2 regions of the Paraburkholderia sp. J8-2 genome follow, and region 2 is predicted to be linked to the other one. Evidence: riboswitches for the same ligand, from Rfam matches in the RefSeq annotation. Region 2 holds a riboswitch; the other holds the start of a gene.
What was found. A riboswitch is a leader RNA that binds a small molecule or an ion and turns the genes downstream of it on or off. The one in region 2 is predicted to bind manganese.
Positions count from the first base shown of each region.

Region 1: it holds a riboswitch for manganese, as region 2 does, so the genes downstream of both, U5A52_RS15035 (TMEM165/GDT1 family protein) here and U5A52_RS36690 (sodium:calcium antiporter) in region 2, are expected to answer to the same signal.

Region 1 covers NZ_CAJMZA010000005.1:359,018-366,946, reverse strand. The annotation lists gene xdhB (xanthine dehydrogenase molybdopterin binding subunit) at 1-1,261, shown strand, start outside; gene xdhC (xanthine dehydrogenase accessory protein XdhC) at 1,340-2,398, shown strand; gene U5A52_RS15045 (adenosine deaminase) at 2,439-3,512, shown strand; gene guaD (guanine deaminase) at 3,706-5,013, shown strand; yybP-ykoY riboswitch at 5,060-5,215, shown strand; gene U5A52_RS15035 (TMEM165/GDT1 family protein) at 5,308-5,880, shown strand; gene U5A52_RS15030 (DUF4136 domain-containing protein) at 5,886-6,572, opposite strand; gene pepN (aminopeptidase N) at 6,951-7,929, shown strand, end outside.
Region 2 covers NZ_CAJMZA010000033.1:50,268-58,196, reverse strand. The annotation lists gene U5A52_RS36695 (HPP family protein) at 1-514, shown strand, start outside; gene U5A52_RS36690 (sodium:calcium antiporter) at 532-1,530, opposite strand; yybP-ykoY riboswitch at 1,604-1,810, opposite strand; gene U5A52_RS36685 (porin) at 1,873-3,045, opposite strand; gene U5A52_RS36680 (DUF4148 domain-containing protein) at 3,495-3,725, shown strand; gene U5A52_RS36675 (methyltransferase domain-containing protein) at 4,091-4,774, shown strand; gene U5A52_RS36670 (VOC family protein) at 4,822-5,220, shown strand; gene ugpB (sn-glycerol-3-phosphate ABC transporter substrate-binding protein UgpB) at 5,489-6,781, shown strand; gene U5A52_RS36660 (efflux transporter outer membrane subunit) at 6,925-7,929, opposite strand, start outside.

The DNA of each region.
Region 1 (7,929 bases), on a different contig from region 2:
CATGCTCGACGAAATCGCGCGGACGCTTGGCCGCGATCCGCTCGATGTGCGGCGCGCGAACTACTACGGCATTGGCGAGCGCGACGTCACGCCATACGGCCAGCGCGTGGAGGACAACGTGCTCGCGCCGCTCACCGACGATCTGCTCGCGTCGAGCCGCTATCGCGAACGACGCGCGGCCATCGACGCGTATAACCGCACGAGCCCCGTGCTCAAGCGCGGCATGGCGCTCACGCCGGTCAAGTTCGGCATCTCGTTCAACGTGCCGCATCTGAACCAGGCGGGTGCGCTCGTGCATGTGTACCGCGACGGCTCCGTGCTCGTGAACCACGGCGGCACCGAAATGGGCCAGGGGCTCAACACCAAGGTCGCGCAGGTCGTGGCGGGCACGCTCGGTTTGCCGCTCGCACGCGTGCGCGTGAGCGCCGCCGATACGTCGAAAGTGGCCAATACGTCGGCCACGGCGGCGTCCACAGGCAGCGACCTCAACGGCAAGGCCGCCGAGGACGCCGCGCTGACGATCCGCGCGCGCCTCGCGGCGTTCGCGGCGGCACAATACGGCGGCGCGCCCGAAAATGTCGCGTTCGAAGGGGGCCTCGTGCGGGCAAACGGCCAGGCGATCGCTTTTGCAGAATTCGTCGAACTCGCGTATATGAAGCGCGTGCAATTGTGGTCCGATGGCTTCTACGCCACGCCCAAAGTGCATTGGGACGCGCGCACGCTCACCGGCCATCCGTTCTACTACTTCGCCTATGGCGCGGCGGTCTCGGAAGTGGTCGTCGATACGCTCACCGGCGAATGGAAGCTCGTGCGCGCCGACGTGCTGCACGACGCGGGCCAGTCGATCAATCCGGCCATCGATCTCGGCCAGGTGGAAGGCGGCTTCATCCAGGGCATGGGCTGGCTCACGACCGAGGAGCTTTGGTGGAACCGCGACGGGCGGCTCATGACGCACGCGCCGTCCACGTACAAGATCCCGGCGGTGAGCGACACGCCGGAGGCGTTCATCGTGAAGCTGTATCGCAGCGGCGGCAACGACAATGTGGAGCCTACCGTGTTCCGCTCGAAGGCCGTGGGCGAGCCGCCCCTGCTTTTGCCGTTCTCGGTCTTTCTCGCGATTCGCGACGCCGTGGGCGCGGCGGTGCCCGAGGCGCGCGAGGCTGCCCCGCTGCGCGCGCCCGCGACGCCCGAAGCAATTCTCGATGCGCTGGACGCGCTGCGAGCGAGCGAACCCGCGGCGCTTCACACGCTCCAATCGTGAGGCGCGGTCGAAACAAGGCCACGAAGATTAACCGGCGGTACAGGCTACAACGTGCCGCCCCGTAGGGAGAACCGCCAGATGCAAGCCTGGCTTTCCGATCTGCAGCAACTGCTCGCGCACGGCGACGCCGCCGTGCTGGTCACCGTTGCGCGCGTCGAGGGATCGGCGCCGCGCGAGGCCGGCACGAAGATGATCGTCACGCGCGAAGCGGCCCGCCACACCATTGGCGGAGGCCACCTCGAATGGAAGGCCATTGAAATCGCGCGCCAGGTGCTGCGCGACGGCATGCGCACGCCGCACGCGCGGCGCCTCGAGCGCCTCGCGCTCGGGCCGAGCCTCGGCCAGTGCTGCGGCGGCGCCGTGGTGCTCGCGTTCGAGCGCCTCGACGTAGCCGACCTCGGCTGGCTCGCCACGCTCGCGCGCCGCCTCGCGGCAGGCGCGTCGACCGTGCGTAGCGTATCATTCCGCTCCTCGCGGAACGGGAGCCCCGAGGGCGAAGGCACCGCAGCCGATCCGGCCATGCTCTCCGAGCCGGAAGCGGGCGTGGAAGCGCCCGACTGCCTGCTTTGGGAAACGGGCGGCACGCTGCTCCTCACCGAGACGATCGCGCCGAACGACTTTCCCGTCGTGCTGTTCGGCGCGGGCCATGTGGGCGCGGCGCTCGTGCGCGTGCTCGGCACGCTGCCCTGCCGCGTGCTGTGGGTCGACGAGCGCGACGCCGCGTTTCCGACGCCCGAGGCATTCGCGCTGCTGGGCGCGCCCAACGTCGCGATCGACGCCAACGACGCGCCCGACGAAGCCGTCGACACCGCCCCACCCGGCACCAGTTTCATCGTGATGACGCACGATCATTCGCGCGACCTCGATCTCGCCGAGCGCATCCTGCGCCGCGGCGACTTCGTGTTCTTCGGCATGATCGGCTCGCACACGAAGCGCAAGCAGTTCGAGCACCGGCTCGCCGCACGCGGCATCGACCCCATGCAGATCGCGCGCATGAACTGCCCGCTCGGCGTGGACGGTATCGTCGACAAGTCGCCTGAAGTCATCGCCGTCTCGGCCGCCGCGCAACTGCTGCAGGCCATCGAGGCAGCGAAGCTGGCGAGCGCGGCGCATGTCCCCGCCACCCATTCCGCGTGATGTCAAACACTGAAGAACCCATAAGCGAATCGAAACGAACATGACGATCACGATCCCGGCCAACCCCGCCGCCAACACCGCCGCGAGCGCAACGGCACTCGTCGAAAAGGCCGCCAACGCGCCGAAGGCGGAGCTGCACATCCATATCGAAGGCTCGCTCGAACCCGAGCTGATCTTCGCGCTCGCGCAGCGCAACAACGTGAAGCTCGCGTACGACTCGATCGACGCGCTGCGCGCCGCCTACGCGTTCACCGACCTGCAGTCGTTTCTCGACATCTACTACGCAGGCGCGAGCGTACTGCTCACGGAGCAGGACTTCTACGACATGACGATGGCGTACTGCGAGCGCGCGCTCGCCGACAATGTCGTGCACACCGAAATATTCTTCGACCCGCAAACGCATACCGAACGCGGCGTGCCGATCGAAACCGTGGTCGCGGGCATCGACCGCGCGCTCGCCGACGCCGAAAAGCGCGGCCTCACGAGCAAGCTGATCCTGTGCTTCCTGCGCCACCTGAGCGAAGCCGATGCGCTCGCCACCTTCGACGCCGCGCAGCCGCTTTTCGCGCGCCATGCGCGCCTGATCGGCGTGGGCCTCGACTCGTCCGAGCGCGGCCACCCGCCCTCGAAGTTCGAGCGCGTGTTCGAGAAAGCACGCGCGATGGGCCTGAAGCTCGTCGCGCACGCGGGCGAGGAAGGCCCGCCCTCGTACATCTACGAAGCGCTCGATCTGCTCAAGGTCGATCGCGTCGATCACGGCGTGCGCAGCATTGAAGATCCTGCGCTCGTCACGCGCCTGGCCGACACGCGCGTGGCCCTGACCGTGTGCCCGCTTTCGAACACCAAACTGTGCGTGTTCGACGACATGACGCAGCACACGCTCAAGCAATTGCTCGACAAAGGCGTTGCGGTGACCGTCAATTCCGACGATCCCGCCTACTTCGGCGGCTACGTCAACGAGAACTACCGCGCCATCATCGAAGCGCTCAAGCTCGACGACGACGAGGTGTACACGATCCTGCGCAACGGCTTCGAGGCTTCGTTCGTGACGCCCGAAGAGCGCGCCGCGCTGATCGCGAAGCTCGACGCGAACTGGAGGCGCACAACGGCTTAAAGCGTGCACTAACGCGCGAACAAAAACGCGGACTCGTCCGCACAGCAAGCCCCAGCCCGGGCTGTCACACGAATCCGGTCCAGCGCGCGAGCGCCGGACCGTGGGCCCTCTCGCGCCTCGTTTTCAGGAGCGGCGCGCGACATGCGGGGCATGCATTGGACGAATACCTGAATTTATCGGAGACGAAGTTCCCATGACTCAATCGGCTTACCGCGCAAAACTGTTGACGTTCACCGGCGATCCCGCGCAATCGTCCGACGCCGCGGTCTTCAACGAAGACGGCGTCGTGATCGTTGAAGACGGCCACGTGCTCGCCTCGGGCGCGTGGTCCGCGCTCAAGTCGCGCGTGAGCGAAGGCGCAACGGTCCATGACCTGCGCGACAAGCTGATCGTGCCGGGCTTCATCGACACGCACATCCACTATCCGCAGACGGACATGATCGCGTCGCCCGCGCCGGGCCTCCTGCCGTGGCTGGACACCTACACGTTCCCGACCGAGCGCGGCTTCGAAAACGAAGCGGTGGCGCAGGACACGGCGCGCTTTTTCGTCGATGAACTGCTCGCCTGCGGCACGACCACGGCGCTCGTGTATTGCACCGTGCACAAGCAGTCCGCCGATGCGCTCTTCACCGCGAGCGAAGCGAAGAACCTGCGCATGGTCGCGGGCAAGGTGCTGATGGACCGCCATTGCCCCGAGTTCCTGCGCGATACGCCGCAAACGGGCTACGACGACAGCGCCGAGCTGATCGAGCGCTGGCACAACCGCGGGCGCCAGATGTACGCGCTCACGCCGCGCTTTGCGCCCACCTCGACCGAAGCGCAGCTCGAAGCGTGCGGCGCGCTCGCGAAGGCGCACGGCGACATCTTCATCCAGAGCCATGTGGCTGAAAACCCGGATGAGGTGAAGTGGGTCAAGGAACTGTTCCCGGGTCATCGCAGCTACCTCGATGTGTACGATCACTACGGACTCCTGCGCAAGCGCGCGGTGTACGGCCACTGCATCTGGCTCGACGACGAAGACCGACGCCGCATGGCGGACACCGGCACGGTTGCCGCGCACTGCCCGACCTCGAACCTGTTCCTCGGCAGCGGACTGTTCGACTTCGACAAGGCGGGCGCATCGTCGATGCCCGTGACGCTCGCCACCGACGTGGGCGGCGGCACCTCGTTCTCGATGCTGCAAACCATGAACGAGGCGCACAAGGTCGCGCGCATGGGCGGCCACCATCTCACGGCCACGCGCATGTTCTGGCTCGCGACAGCGGGCGCGGCCCACGCGCTCGATCTCGCCGACAAGATCGGCACGCTCGCGCCCGGCAGCGAAGCGGACTTCGTCGTGCTCGATGCGCAGTCCACGCCGCTGCTCGCGCGGCGTACGGCGCGCGCCGAATCGCTGGAGGAGCTGTTGTTCGCGCTCGCCCTGCTCGGCGACGACCGCGCCGTGTTCGAGACGTACGCGGCGGGCAAACGCGTGCACAGCCGCGACGGCGCGCACCGCTGAAAGCCCCGCCCGGCGCGGGTTACAGGGAAAACATGCATGGTATAATCCGCGCCTCATTGGGGAGTAGCCGCCTCCGAATCGCGCCACAGTGCCGCAGCGCCGGTCTCAAGACCCCGCGCTTGCCGCGCGCGAATTCGCGGGGACGTCCGTCAACAGACTTGGCCTGCGCGGCCATGGCGGACGCAGCCTTTATCCCGGGCCTGGCGAGACCGATGACCCATGACCGCCGCAACAGGGCCCGGCGGTGCGTGGGTCGTCGCTCGCACACACCACGGCCCGAGGATCCACCACAACGTGAACCAAGCTTTTCTGGTTTCCACCGGAGCCGTCGCGCTCGCCGAAATTGGCGACAAGACACAGCTGCTCTCGCTCGTGCTCGCGGCGCGCTACCGCAAACCCGTGCCGATCATTCTCGGCGTGCTCGTCGCCACGCTCGTCAACCACTCGGGCGCGGGCGCGCTCGGCACGTGGCTCGGCGCGCTCGTCACGCCCGGTGTGATGCGCTGGGCGCTCGCCGCCTCGTTTGTCGCCATGGGGCTGTGGATTCTCGTGCCGGACAAGCTCGAAGAAGGCGAAGCGAGCGTGAACCGCTCGCAGCTTGGCGTATTCGGCGCGACGGTCGTGACCTTCTTTCTCGCCGAGATGGGCGACAAGACGCAGATCGCCACCGTCGCGCTCGCCGCGCGCTTTCACGACTTCTTCGGCGTGGTGGCCGGCACGACGCTCGGCATGATGATCGCGAACGTGCCTGCAATCCTGCTCGGCGACCGCTTCGCCCACAAGCTGCCGACGAAGCTCGTGCATGCGATTGCGGCGGTGCTGTTCGTCGTGCTCGGCGTGCTCGCGATTCTGGGCGTGGGGTTCTGACGTGCCTATTTGGCGGGTGCGGCTGCGGCACCCTGCGCCGCTGCAGGCGAGGCCGCACTGGTCTCGTTCGGTGCGCCGCCGCCCTTGCCTAGCGGAATCTTGACCTCCGTCACGGTGCCGTTAGCTAGAGGGAAATTCCCCAGCGCGCTCTGCACGAGAAAGGGCATCACGCGCACGAGCGACGGATCGTCGCCGGAAGTGCGCGCAGTCACGTTGTAGACCTCCTTGCCGCTCGCCCTTTCGGTGATGCGAATGCCGAGCGCATGCGAATACACCGGATAGGTCTGGTTCACGTAGGCGGGCTGATACGGTCCCCACGCGCCCCACGGGTTCCAGGGGCCCCAGTACGGGCCCGGCCAGGGGTTGTAGAACACGGGCTGCGCAACCGTCACCGTGTCGGTGCGGCTGCCGTAAGCGAGCCCCACGAGGTAGTGCGCCTGCGGTTCGGCCACGAGGCGGAACGCATGCGTCGCGAGCCCGTTGGCGACGAACTGCTCGTAGGTGCTCTGCTCGATGCTCTGGCTCTGCTCGGCGCTGCGTGTGAACGCAAAGGTGCGCGTGGCGTCGCTGCCGCCGTCCCATGCGGAGAAAGCGGTCACCTGGCTCGTCACGTAAGTCGTGCAGCCGGAGAGCGTGAGTGCGAGCGCCGCCAGCATCAGTAGGGCGCGGCGGGTCCATCGGTCGTGCATCATGGTCTTCTCGTCTTCATTCAGTTGGAAAGGTGCAGTCGTGGGGGCCGCTCTCTCCGATACGAACTTTGCGCCGCGCTTATTCCCTGTTGGTGCCCTGTCCGGTCCGTGCGCGCTTCACGCCGGTCGTGTCCTGTCTTGTGGCCCGCTTTGTAGTCTGTCACCGCGCGGCAGGGCCTGATCATACTGACTCGCGGCGCAGCGCGAAAGTTCGCGGGCCGAGCCCTGACGGACAAAGCGGCCCGAGCCTTTGTACAATGGGGCGAACCGCCGTGCTCCCGCGACGGCAGGCAGCGCCCTGCGGGCGCCCACGCCGCCGCGGCCGGCCAATCCGATCCACACGATCGATCCACACCGATCCGACACGCCCCTATCCAGACCATGTCCGATACTGCCACGCCCACCGTGATCCGCCGCGAAGACTACGCACCGCCCGCGTTTCTGATCGATACCGTCGACCTCGAATTCGACCTCGCGCCCGAGCGCACGGTCGTCAAGAGCACGTTGCGCGTGCGGCGCAATCCCGACGCGCAACCCACCGCGCATCTCGAACTCATGGGCGAGCAGCTCGAATTCATCGGCGCGGCGATCGACGGCAAACCGTACGCGAACGTGCGCACGCACGAGCACGGCCTCACGGTCGAGAACGTGCCCGAGGCGTTCGAGCTCACGCTCACCGGCGCGTGCGACCCGGCCGCCAACACCACGCTCTCGGGCCTTTACGTGTCGAGCGGCAACTTCTTCACGCAGTGCGAGGCCGAGGGCTTTCGCCGCATCACCTGGTTCCTCGACCGCCCCGACGTGATGGCGACCTACACGGTCACGCTGCGCGCCGACAAGCTCGCCTACCCGGTATTGCTCTCGAATGGCAACCTGATCGCGCAAGGCGACCTGGCCGACGGCCGTCACTATGCGAAATGGGAAGACCCGTTCCGCAAGCCGAGCTACCTGTTCGCGCTCGTGGCGGGCAAGCTCGTGGCGCTGGAAGAACGCATCCAGAGCCGCTCGGGCAAGGAAAAGCTGCTGCAGGTGTGGGTCGAGCCGCACGATCTCGACAAGACGCGCCACGCCATGGACTCGCTCATCCACTCGATCCACTGGGACGAGCAGCGCTTTGGGCTCGAACTCGACCTCGACCGCTTCATGATCGTTGCCGTGAGCGACTTCAACATGGGCGCGATGGAGAACAAGGGGCTCAACATCTTCAATACGAAGTACGTGCTCGCCAATCCCGAAACGGCCACCGATGTCGACTTCGCAAACATCGAAGCCGTGGTCGGCCACGAGTACTTTCACAACTGGACCGGCAACCGCGTGACCTGCCGCGACTGGTTCCAGCTGAGCCTGAAGGAAGGCCTCA
Region 2 (7,929 bases):
TGCGCTCTCGCAACATCGATTGCAGCCGCTGAACGTTCCGCAAAAGTCGTTCGAACAACTAACTTGTGAGGAAATCATGTCGATTGGCTGTCCCGCTGTGCCCGCAACAATGGGGGCGCGGGCGGCGCACGACATGTTCCGCCGCCACGGCGCTTCGACGCTGCCCGTGGTCGACGCCATGGACCGCGTGGTTGGCGTCGTCACGCATCACGCGCTCGGCGATCTCGTGCAGGCGGCCGGCATCGAGCGATTCTGGAATGCACTGCGCCGCGCGGTGCTGCGCGAGTCGGCGCGCGTGGAGGAAACGGTCGAGGCGGTGATGGCGGCCGGCGTGCACGCGGTCCATCGGGCCACGCCGCTCGCGCATCTGGTGCCGATCTTCATCGAGCACGCCTATCACGACATTCCCGTCATGGACGACGCGAGGCGGCTCGTTGGCGTGGTCAGGCATTCGGACATGATCCGCTGGCTTCATCACCATGCGGGCGCCGCCCAGGCCGCCGCTGCGGCCTGAGGTAGCTCAGAACCGCGTCAAACCACGAACAGCAACGCCGCGAACACCACATAGAGCCAGCCGACATGCGTGAGCTGACGGCTGCGCACCTTCGGCGCACGAAACGCCCACTGCAGAAACAGAATGGCGACCATGGTCGTCACGGCCGCAAGAATCGAAGGCGTGCCGAGATGCCACGGCGTGAAGAAGAGGCCGAACGCCGTGGGAATCGTGGCCTGAATCATCATCGCGCCGCTGATGTTCGCAAGCGCGAGGCGCTCCTTGCCCTGACGCACCCAGATGATCGCGTTCATGATCTCGGGCAGTTCGGTTGCGATCGGGCTGAACAACACGGCGGTCAACTGCGGGCTCAGGCCGAGCCACGGCCCCACGGCGCTGATCTGCTGCACAAACAGATGCGAGGCCGCGAAGATCACCGCGAGCGCACCGAGCGTCTGCAGCAGAATCCACACCATGGCCGGATTCTCGTCGTGTGGGCGCAGCTTGAGCGGCTCGAGATCGCCTTCCACTTCGCCGCTGTCTTCGGCGGAAAGCTCCTTCCAGCAGTAGAACGCGTAGGCCGCGAGAAACGCGATGCCCAGCAGCGGCTTGAAGCTGAACAGCACGAGCCCGAGCGCGATCTTCGCGACGAAGATCGCAAGGAACCAGAGCTGGTCGCGGCGCAGGCGGCGCGTATTCACATCGACGGTGGTAGCGCGCTCGCGGCCCACGCGTTTCGCGGTGGCGAGCAGTGCGACGCCCACTACGGCATAGGCGATCGTGCTGAGCGCGAGCGGCCCGCCAATCGCGGCGCCCACGCCAATTTCCTTGTGTGCGGGGTCCCCACCGAAAGCGACCGCAACGAGCGTGACCACGCTCTCGGGCAACGCCGTGCCGAACGCGGCGAGGATCGTGCCGGTGGCGGTCTGCGTGACCTTGAGCTTTTGACCGAGCCACTCGACGCTATTGACGAAGGTCTCGCAGGACAAGTAGATGATGCCGGCCGAGGCAACGAGCAGGGCGAACGTCAAGATCATGACGAACGCTCCGTGGCGCAAATGAGAAGGTGATGCGGGGCGAGACGAGTCATTGTTATTGCCGTATTGTGCGAGCCGGGCACCGAAACCATGACGCTTCCCTTCGCCCGGCCCGGGTGAAAGGGAAAACGTCATAGGTCTCGTCAGGCCGCGCTTTGCAGCGATTCGCTGCAGTCACTCGCAATACGGCTGCCGACGCCATGGTGCAGGGGCACCAATTATGTTGACGGCGGCGCAACGCCCAGGTTGGCGTTGCAGACTACTCCCCTAAGACAGGGGGCGATTATAGCCGAAGTTCATGGCGGCGAGCGATTTTCCGGCGCACTCGCCGCTCGATGCGAATTAGAACTTGTGACGCAGGCCGACCATCGCCATGGCCTGCTTGTCGTTGGTCGCATCGTTGCCGAAGTCGCCGAACGAGGCGACCGCGTTGACGAGTTCGCCCGTCCCCGCATCGATCGTCTTGCCCGAAGCCTTCTGGTAGCCCGCGAGCACGTAGATGTCGGTGCGTTTGGAGAGGAAATAGTCGCCGCCGAGGCTGAACTGGTTGTAGCTCGCGTCTACGCCGTTGCCGTGACCCTTCGTGTAGTTGTAGCCGAAGCCCACGAGCGCGACCGGCGTGACCTGATAGTTGATGAAGGCCTGGCCCGTGTTGAACTTCGTGTTGCTGTTCGCGCCGGCCGCGCTCTGATAGTTCGCGTATTCGACGTTGCTGTATGCGAGACCTGCCGTTACCGGCCCGTACGTGTAGTCGCCGGCTGCACGAATGATCTGCAGCGAGTTCGCGGAGACGAAGCCGCCCGTAATGGCGGTGGAATCCACGTTCACATCGGTGTTCGGATTCAGGCCGTCGAACGTCGCGGCCGTGCCGCCGTTGCTGTTGGCCTTGAAGTAGCCCGCGCCGAAGCCGAACGGACCATGGTTGTAAGCGGCCGCCACGGCCCATGTCTGTCCCGCGCCGGTGCTGCCGGGCTGGCCGCCGAACGCGTACATCGCGCTCATTTGCAGGCCGCCGAAGTTAGGGCTCGCGTACTTGATCGAGTTGCTCGTGCGGTAGCTGTTGTCGTAGTTGTCCATGTCGCCCGGCGTGGCGAACGCGGACCCGAATGCGCCGTCGTTGGTGAGCGGCTGCAGCAAGTCGATGAGCGGATCGTACTGGCGGCCGAGCGTGACGGCGCCGGCGGTGTTCGAATTCAGGCCGACCATCGCCGTGCGGCCGAAGAGACGACCACCCTGGTTCTGCTTGCCGTTGTCGATATTGAAGCCGCTTTCGAGCTTGAAGATCGCCGAAAGGCCGTTGCCGAGATCCTCAGTGCCGCGCAGGCCCCAGAGGTTAGGCGACAGGTTGCCGGACATCATCTGGAACGTGCCGCCCGAGCCGTTCTTGCCTTGCTGGTTGCCGAACCAGGCAACGGAGGTGTCGAGCGAGCCGTAGAGCGTCACGCTGCTTTGCGCGTGGGCGATGGAGGCGAAGGTTGCCAGCGTAAAGGCGGCGGCGAGAGCGGTTTTTTTCATTGAATGATCTTCGTTGATGAGTGGCGTAGGTGAGAGTGAATTCGCGGCGCGCGAAGGCACGTGAAGACACGATGCGGGCCGGCGCCCCGAAATTCAGCGGCGATTATGCGTATCGCCCTGCATGGACGAATTTGAAAAACGGAAAGACTGAGTTTCAGAAAGCGCATGAGCGCCAATGCACCGTCAGTTCGGCATCACAAGGCCGTGGCGTGTACCGGCGTTGTTTTTTCGCGGCAAGTTTCTGTGATTGATGAGAATGCCTAAATAAATTTCGAAGCCGGTATTGGCAGATCTCTGGTTAAATATTTCTTCATTTTCGTGCGGATGTTTGGCGAAAGTCGCGCCTCTATCCTTGCCTCAAGAGCCGCAACGCGACTCGATGCCGGAGCGCTCAACGCTTGCGGCCCTGACCGATGACCCCGGCCGCGAGGCCGCACAGGAGAAACGAGGTGAAGATATTCCAGAGCGGCGTGTGCGTCGCAATCATGCTGTCGATATCGGCGCTTGCGCATGCACAGGCGGCGAGCGCACCACAAGCACCCGCGCAGCAGTTGGCGAGCGCACAAGTTCCCCAGACCGACGCGCCGGTCACGCGCGCACAGGTGCGCCACGAACTCGTGCACGCCGAGCGCGACGGACAACTCCAGACGCTCGATCGAACGCTGTACGCGCATCACTGACGCCGCTTGCGCAATTGCGTCGCGGCGAAACTGGCCGCGCGTCGTGACGGAACTTCGCACCGCGGCCAGTCAATGTCGGCTCATCCCATCCCGTTCATGAAATCACGCGTTCTTTCTTATGTATTGCGCGCCGCGCTGTGCGTTACGGTCGCTGCGGCCTTCTCCGGATGCGCGAACCTGCATCCGCAGCCCAACGGCCCCGGCGATTGCGTCGGGCCGGCCGGCTTTTGCGTGCCGTTCTTCGGTTCGTAGTTCTCGCGGCGGGTCTTTTCGCTGTCGTGTTCGCGCGCCGCTACGGGTTTCCAGCGGCGCGCATAATACGCGTTTGCGCGGCACATCCGCCATCCGCGCTGACCAGGAAACCCATGAATCGCGATATCCGCACCGACGCCGAAGTTCTCGCATCGTGGCAGCGCAACGCGACGCCCTGGATCGCTGCCGTGCGCGGCGGCGAGATCGCGAGCCGGCGCCTCGCGACGGATGCAGCCGTGCTCGACGCCGTGCTTGCGCGCTCGCCGCGCCGCGTGATCGATCTCGGCTGCGGCGAAGGCTGGCTCGCGCTGGCGCTCGCGCGCCGCGGCGTCGCGGTCACAGGCGTGGACGCGGTGCCGGCACTCGTGGAGGCCGCGCGTGAGGCGGGGCTCGCGGACTGCCGTCTGCTAACCTACGAGCAGATCGCGCAAGGTGCGCTGGACTGCCGCGCCGATGCGGTGGTGTGCAATTTTTCGCTCATTGGCGCGACCTGCGTGGATGATCTGCTGCGCGCGGTGCCCGCGTTGCTGGAGCCGCACGGCACGCTCATCGTGCAGACGCTGCATCCGCTTATGGCATGCGGCGATGAACCTTATGTCGATGGCTGGCGCGCCGGATCGTGGGCCGGGTTCGGCCCTGCGTTTCGCGACGCGCCGCCGTGGTACTTTCGCACGCTGGAAAGCTGGATCGCGTTGCTCGATGCGAGCGGCCTCGCCCTGCGTGCGCTGCGCGAACCGCTCGACCCGCGCAGCGGCAAACCCGCTTCAGTGCTGTTCGAGGCGCAACGGCGCGGCTGACACCGCCCCCGAGCGGGGCCGCAAACCAGGAGGCAGAGACGATGGCGATGATGTCTCACGTCTATACCGGCGTGAACGATTTTGAGCAGGCATTTGCGTTCTATTCCCCACTCATGAAGGCGCTGGGCTTCGAGTTGAAATTCAGTGAGCCCGACTACCCCTGGGCAGGCTGGATGGAACCGGGCGTGCCACGCCCGCTCTTCCTGGTGGGCCGGCCGTGGGACGGCAACCCCGCGCAGCCCGGCAACGGCCAGATGATCGCGCTGCTCGCGCCTTCACGCGCGGCAGTCGACGCCGCTTATGCCGCCGCGCTCGCACACGGCGGCTCCGACGAGGGCGCGCCGGACCTGCGTCCTCACTATCACCCGAACTACTACGGCGCGTACTTTCGCGATCCTGAAGGCAACAAGCTCTGCGTCTGTTGCCACGATCCCGTGGGCAGCTGACACGCTGCCGCACGCGCCATCACACGGGCGTCCCATTCGCTGTGCTACCCTTGCCCTGCCTTGGGCCGAGGGTGCCGTGCGCGCGCGTGAGCGAGCGCCGGTGGGCGGCCCGGTGTATCGAAGTCGAAAATCGAAGTCCTGAACCAAAGTCCCGGGCCGCGTGTCATCGCGCGCATTTGCCGGGACAACGATCAATAACAGGAAGAAGACCCAGATGAAAAAGCACGAGATACAACGCGCAGGTTCGCGTGGCCGCTTGCGCACGCTGATGGCCGCTGTGGTGCTGGCCGGCAGCGCACAAGCCGCGCATGCCGCCACCGAAATCCAGTTCTGGCACGCCATGGAGTCCGAACTCGGCCAGCGCGTGAATGAGATCGCGCAGCAGTTCAACGCGTCGCAGAGCGAATACAAGATCGTGCCCGTCTTCAAGGGCACCTACGACCAGACGCTCGCTGCCGGCATCGCGGCCTATCGCAGCGGCGACGCGCCCGCCATCCTGCAGGTGTACGAAGTCGGCACCGCCACGATGATGAACGCGAAGAAGGCCGTGCTGCCCGTGTACGACGTGATGAAGACCGCCGGCGTGCCGCTCGACGAAAAGGGCTTCGTGCCGACGATCGCGAGTTACTACAGCGACGCGAAGACGGGCCATCTCGTGTCGATGCCATTCAACAGCTCGACGCCAGTGCTCTACTACAACCGCGACGCCTTCAAGAAGGCCGGCCTTCCCGACGCGCCGCCGAAGACCTGGCCCGAAGTCGCTGCGGCTGCCGCGAAGCTCAAGGCCTCGGGCATGAGCTGCGGGTTCACCACGGGCTGGCAGGGCTGGATCCAGATCGAGAACTACAGCGCGTGGCATGGCGCGCCAATCGCGACGCGCAACAACGGCTTCGACGGCCTCGACGCACAGCTCGAAATCAACAAGCCGCTGCAGGTCGCGCATATCGCCTTCCTGCAGGACATGGCGAAGCAGGGTACGTTCACGTACGTGGGGCGCAAGGACGAGGCCAACGCCAAGTTCTATAGCGGCGACTGCGGGATCATGATGGGATCGTCCGGTGCGCTCGCGAACGTCCAGCAATATGCGAAGTTCAAGTTCGGCACTGGCATGATGCCGTATGACCCGAGCGTGAAGGGCGCGCCGCAGAACGCCATCATCGGCGGGGCGAGCCTGTGGGTGCTGGGCGGCAAGAATCCGGAGGTCTACAAGGGCGTGGCGAAGTTCCTCGCGTATCTGAGCTCGCCGGCCGTGGCCGCGAAATGGCATCAGGACACGGGCTATCTGCCGGTTACGAAGGCCGCCTACGAACTCACGCAGCAACAAGGCTTCTACGCGTCGCACCCGGGCGCCGACACGGCCACGAAGCAGATGCTCAACAAGCCGCCGCTGCCGTGGACCAAGGGCCTGCGCCTTGGCAACATGCCGCAGATCCGCACGGTCGTCGACGAAGAACTCGAACAGGTGTGGACGGGCGCCAAGACGCCGCAACAGGCGCTCGACTCGGCCAATTCGCGCGGCAACGAACTGCTCCGGCGCTTCGAGCAGCAGGCGGCGAACTGAGGCGCGTGGGCTCGTGAGTTGAAGTGATGTGATGCGGTGCCTTCGCGCGAGGCGTCGCGCAGCGCCCCAAACGGCGGACTTCAGTCCCGCCTTTTGGGGCGCTTTGCTTTTTGGCGCGGCGTTAGACTGCCGCGCCGCCGCGACTACGATGGTTTCGTGTTGCCGTTGGCAGCGGATGGCGCAGGCGGAGTCCAGCCGTAGCCCAGCGCCTTGTACAGATTCACGATCTCCGCGAGCCGCTGATCCTGAAGCTGTGACTGCTGCAACTGCGCGTTGAAGAGACTGCGCTCCGCGTCGAGCACTTCCAGGTAACTCGTGTAGCCGCCTTCATAGAGGTCGCGCGAAAGCCCCGCATACTCCGTAAGCGCGCTCACCTGCCGCGTGGTCGCATCGAGCTGATCGCGCGTGCGCGCCGCGCCCACGAGCGCGTTCTCGACATCGGCAAATGCCTGCTGGATCGTCTTCTCGTAGCTGAAGAGCGCCTCCTGCTGCGCTGCCTCGGCCTGATGCACGGAACCCGCGATCGCGCCGCCCTTGAAGATCGGTTGTGTGACCGCGCCGGCGAACGACCATACGCGAGCGGGTCCCGTCCAGAGGCCCGAAAGCGCGGTGCTCGCCGCGCCGAACATGCCGGTGAGCGAGATATCCGGGAAGTATTGCGCGCGCGCCGCGCCGATCTGCGCGTTCGCCGCAATGAGCGTTTGCTCCGCCTGGAGAATATCGGGGCGGCGCTCCAGCAAGGTGGAAGGCAACCCCGAGGGAATGGCCGGCGCGCTCAGGGCGGTGATCGCCTTGCCGCGTGGAATTGGGCCGGGATTCTGGCCGAGCAGCAGCGAAATTGCATCCTCCTGCTGCGCGATCTGCTGCTGGATGCTGAACACGGAAGTTTGCGCCGACGCGTACTCCGAACGTGCCTGGCTCAACTCCACCTTCGACACGACCCCGCCGGCAAAGCGCTCCTCGAACAGGTCGAGCGACCCCTTGCGGCTCGCGAGCGTGGCCTGCGCGATCTGCAACTGGTTGTCGTAGTCGCGCAGTTGCAGATACGACGTCGCCACGTTCGAAATGATGGCGATGCGCGTGGCCTGCGTACCGAGATAGTCGGCGCGCGCGGCCTCGGTCATGCGGCGCAGCCGGCCGAACAGGTC